DNA from 2 places in the Selenihalanaerobacter shriftii genome. Region 1 is predicted to be linked to the other one. Evidence: a T-box and tRNA genes for the amino acid it is inferred to sense, from the RefSeq annotation. Region 1 holds a T-box; the other holds one or more tRNA genes.
The links. A T-box is a leader RNA that pairs with one kind of tRNA and senses whether it is charged. The one in region 1 lies ahead of metG (methionine--tRNA ligase), so its partner is inferred to be a tRNA-Met.
Positions count from the first base shown of each region.

Region 2: it encodes a tRNA-Met, which carries the amino acid that the T-box ahead of metG (methionine--tRNA ligase) is inferred to sense. The anticodon was not compared.

Region 1 covers NZ_FUWM01000013.1:71,911-74,323, forward strand. Annotated here, with positions in the region: gene metG (methionine--tRNA ligase) at 1-1,518, opposite strand, end outside; T-box leader at 1,577-1,808, opposite strand; gene B5D41_RS08495 (ATP-binding protein) at 1,873-2,413, opposite strand, start outside.
Region 2 covers NZ_FUWM01000041.1:6,343-8,755, forward strand. Annotated here, with positions in the region: gene spoIIE (stage II sporulation protein E) at 1-693, opposite strand, end outside; tRNA gene B5D41_RS13675 (tRNA-Met) at 904-980, opposite strand; tRNA gene B5D41_RS13680 (tRNA-Met) at 1,035-1,111, opposite strand; tRNA gene B5D41_RS13685 (tRNA-Met) at 1,128-1,204, opposite strand; tRNA gene B5D41_RS13690 (tRNA-Leu) at 1,215-1,304, opposite strand; gene B5D41_RS13695 (Ppx/GppA phosphatase family protein) at 1,442-2,338, opposite strand; gene B5D41_RS13700 (DUF501 domain-containing protein) at 2,400-2,413, opposite strand, start outside.

The DNA of each region.
Region 1 (2,413 bases):
GAAAATCGGCTCTCCTTTATTTACGTTAATTCCAGACTCTAATAAACCCCATTCTTCAGCCCGACTCCAACTCTCTTCTGCTAAATCAGTTTGGATTCCTATTTGATTCCAAATCTTTTGTGGAGCCTCTATTAAGAATGGCTTTAAAGCAATAGCTACAATCCGTAAAGACTCTAATAGATTATAAAGAACTGTCCCTAATTCATCCTTCTTGTCTTTATCTTTAGCTAAAATCCAAGGAGTCGTTTCATCAATATACTTATTATTCCTTCTAATTAATGTCCAAAGATGTTCTAATGCTGTACTAAATTGAAGCTTATCCATATCCTCCGTCATAGCTGCAATCTCTTTACGAGCAGTATCCTTTAGATCTTCATCATAATCAGTAGCTGGACCTGGCTTAGGGATTACTCCATTAAAATACTTATCCACCATAGCTAATGTTCTATTTAATAAGTTTCCTAAATCATTAGCTAAATCTGAATTAATCCGCTGAATAAAAGACTCTGTAGAATAAGAGCCATCTGTTCCAAAAGCCACCTCTCTCATTAAATAATACCGAACTGCATCTACTCCAAAGTCATTTACTAATTTTACAGGATCAACAACATTACCTTTTGATTTAGACATTTTTCCACCTTCTACAGTTAAAAAACCATGTCCAAATACTTTTTTCGGTAATTCTAAACCTGCTGCCATCAAGATAATTGGCCAAATAATAGTATGGAAACGTAGTATATCCTTACCTACAATATGTATATCAGCTGGCCAGTATTTATTATATTCATCTTGGTCAGTTAAGTAACCTGCACCAGTTAAATAATTAGTCAACGCGTCAAACCAAACATATATAACATGATCTTCATCAACCGGTACTGGAACACCCCAATCGAATGTAGTTCTTGAAATACAAAGATCTTCTAAGCCATCTTTAATAAAATTAATCATCTCATTCCGCCGTGTCTCTGGCTGAATAAATTCAGGATTATCTTCAATAAACTTTAATAAATCATCTTCATACTTAGACATTTTAAAGAAATAACTCTCTTCTTCTACCCATTCTGTCTCTCTTTGACAGTCAGGACACTTGCCATCCTCTAGCTGTCTTTCAAGCCAAAATGTTTCACAAGGAGTACAATACCAGCCTTTATATTTATCTTTATAAATATCCCCTTTATCATAAATATTTTTAAAGATATACTGGACTACATCTTCATGCTTAGGATCAGTTGTCCGTAAAAACACATCATAATCTACCTCTAACAAATTCCACAAATCTTTAAAAGATTCCACAATCTCGTCTACATACTCTTTAGGTGTTACCCCATGTTCTTTAGCTGACCTTTCAATCTTTTGTCCATGTTCATCTGAACCGGTTAAAAATTTTACATCATATCCTTGTAACTTCTTATACCGTGCTATAGTGTCTGCAGCTGTAGTAGTATAAGTATGACCAATATGCAACTTATCATTTGGATAATAAATAGGCGTAGTTACATAAAAACTATCTTTCGCCATTTAATTCACTCCTTTATAAATATAGTATTTAATCTAAAAATACCTCTCGTCCCTTTTACTAAGGGACGAGAGGTATTATTCTTAACCTTCCGCGGTACCACCCTAACTTTATCACTACATTAGTTAGTAATCTCTTTTACAGAAATAACGACTCTGTTAACCGATATAGTCTACTTAATTTCAGCTATATAGCTCCAAGACCATCTTCAGTAGGTTAGTTATACCGCATTTCAGCTACACGGCTCTCTGTTGATAACTTTCCCGCTTACTCTTCCCTTCTTAGCTTTTATTATATCATATCCACTTTAATTAAAAATATACACAAATATAGTAAATTTGTCAAGGCTTTAATCACTACTTCTTCAAATTATAAGTACTTCCACCTAACGGTGACTCTTCTTTCTCTATTTTATCTTTAACAGCTAATTGATCCAACCTTTCTACTAGTTCATTCCTGCTTAGAACTGTTCCAGTTAATTGACTATTGATTTCCTGTAACTTATGCAATAACTCATTTTCATAAATAGGTAAATGATCAATTATTAATTCATAAAAATTATCATTATCTTCTTTTGTTTTAGCATCTAACTCATCAAAAGGATTTTGAGTATGAGGACTAGTTGTCTTAGCTACTCTAATCCTGACTGCCATTGTTCTCCCAAATACCGCAGATGAAACAAAAGCATCACCAGACTCTAAATATGGCAGTCTATTCGTCTCCTCAGCTGTTAAGTCTGTCTCTTTCTTAATTGTTTCAATATCTAAAGCCCTGACTGTTCTAAAGACAAATTTAGTATTCAATTGAGCAGTAATCGTATCTTCCAATAAAGTCGGTCGCTGTGTAGCTAATATTAAAAAAGTTCCATACTTTCGCCCCTCTTGAGATATTTCTTTA
Region 2 (2,413 bases), on a different contig from region 1:
CAAGATTACTAAATTACTAAATGTTCTAGATAAATTTATAACCCCTATACTAATATTAGGTAATCCAATAATTATAGTTGAAAATGTAATTAATAATGCTAAAATATTTATCTCTTTTAAATTCTGCTTAGATTCATTCCAAAATAATGGTGATAAGCCTTTAATTAAAATTAGAGTTAAAATCCCTACTAAAATAGCTCCTAATAAATATGTTAAATTATTATATAAAGTATTAGACGATAAGAATAAATTAATAATCTCTAATCCTAATAATACCCCTCCATTTAAAGCCGCAAACTTTACTTTAGAAACTTTGGGTTGATTACCTAAAAGATATACAGCACTCAAGCTAAATAATAGACTAGATAATAAATATTTCCCTAGTAACCAACTCCAGCCTAAAATTGTATAATACCCAATATAAACACTTAAAATAAATAAAACAATCCTACTCCACTTTTCTTTTTTATAAATTTTCTGATAAATTGCAAGCCCTAAAAAGGATAAACCAAAAGGTAATAATTCATTAGATAAGGAAGCTCGTCCAATTATTAATCCTGCACATAAATAAATTATATGTAAGATATCAAGCTCTAAAAACATTTTTTTAACTAATTCTCCTAATCCTGAAATACCTGTCTTCCCTTCATTGCCTAACCTCTTATAAGTTGGCAGGTCTGTTTCTGCTAACATTTTAATAACCTCCTCTGAAATTTACAGTTATAAATGAATGACTGTAAATTATATTATACATTTTTTTCCAGAGAAGATTTGTCGTTTTATCTAGATGATCGTTCATTTTTTTATTACAAATTATTCCAGAACTTAGACAAAAAAATAACACTCTTCTCAACAGAGTGTCCACATAAGATAAAATATGACATTTAAAATTAGATATAAAAATGGTGGCGACGCAGGGATTTGAACCCCGGACACTACGGGTATGAACCGTATGCTCTAGCCAACTGAGCTACATCGCCACGTTAAAAAGTTCTTAGTTTAAATAATGAATTTTATTGTAAATAAATATAAAATGGTGGCGACGCAGGGATTTGAACCCCGGACACTACGGGTATGAACCGTATGCTCTAGCCAACTGAGCTACATCGCCACATTTGAATGAATTTTGGTTGCGGGGATCGGATTCGAACCGATGGCCTCCGGATTATGAGCCCGACGAGCTACCAGACTGCTCTACCCCGCGATAAAATAAATGGTGCCGGGGGTGGGACTCGAACCCACACGGGCACTAAAGGCCCATCGGATTTTAAGTCCGATGCGTCTGCCAATTCCGCCACCCCGGCTAAAAAAATCGTCCAATTCGCTGACGACATCAATAAGTATATTATATATTCTTCTATAGGTCAATAATCTAAACTGCAGATTAAATATGATTATCAATGATTATATCTTAAAAGCTATTCATTACTCTTTCATTCTTCTATTTATAATATTCATATATAATACCATCTAATATGTCAGATTCACTAACTACAACCTCTTTTTTACCTAATCGTTCCATAATTTCCAATAAGATTTGGATTCCTGCTACAATAATATCAGCTCGCTTAGGCTGCAACCCCGTAACCTTCTTCCTTTCAGAAATAGTCTTTGCTTTTAAATCTAAAAATATTTTTTTAACTGTCGGAAATCCAAGTGAATAACCATGTACTTTATTTCGATTATAAATAGCTAAATTCTGATCAATTGCTGCTAAAGTAGTTATAGTACCTCCAACTCCTAATAATATCTTTGACTTATTTTGAAATCTTTCAGTAATAGAAAATAACTCTCTAACAATTAAATCTCGTCTTTGCTCTACTTCTTCAAATTTTTCTGTCATTCTCACTGCTCCAACATCAATACTTCTTCGTTCTTTAATTTCATTTTTTGAACCAAAGATGAATTCTGTACTACCACCGCCAATATCGATGACTAAATTAGCATCTAAAAGCGAATTAGATAATCCTTTAATTACACCTAGATATGATAATTCTGCTTCTTCCTCTCCACTAATTACATCTACCTCTAAGCCGGTTTCGATTTTTACTTTCTTTATGAACTCACGTTGATTAGATGAATCTCTAACTGCGCTAGTAGCTACTACCCTTACCTTATCTAATTTTTGTTGATTAATTAATTCTTTATACTCTTTTAAGGCTTTAATAACTCTATTCATAGCTTCACCTTTTAAAGAACGAGAAGCATCGACGCCATCTCCTAGTCGAGTAGTTCTCAACTCTGTAACCAATGGCCTAATCTGCCCAGTCTCCAAAAGTCTTCCAATCAGTAATCTAGTAGAATTAGTCCCAATATCAATAGCTGCCATTCTTTTCATCTCTATTTACCCCTTTTTCTATTTTAAATAACAATGAATGACACAGGTTACTCAGTGCCCATTACCCACTACAAT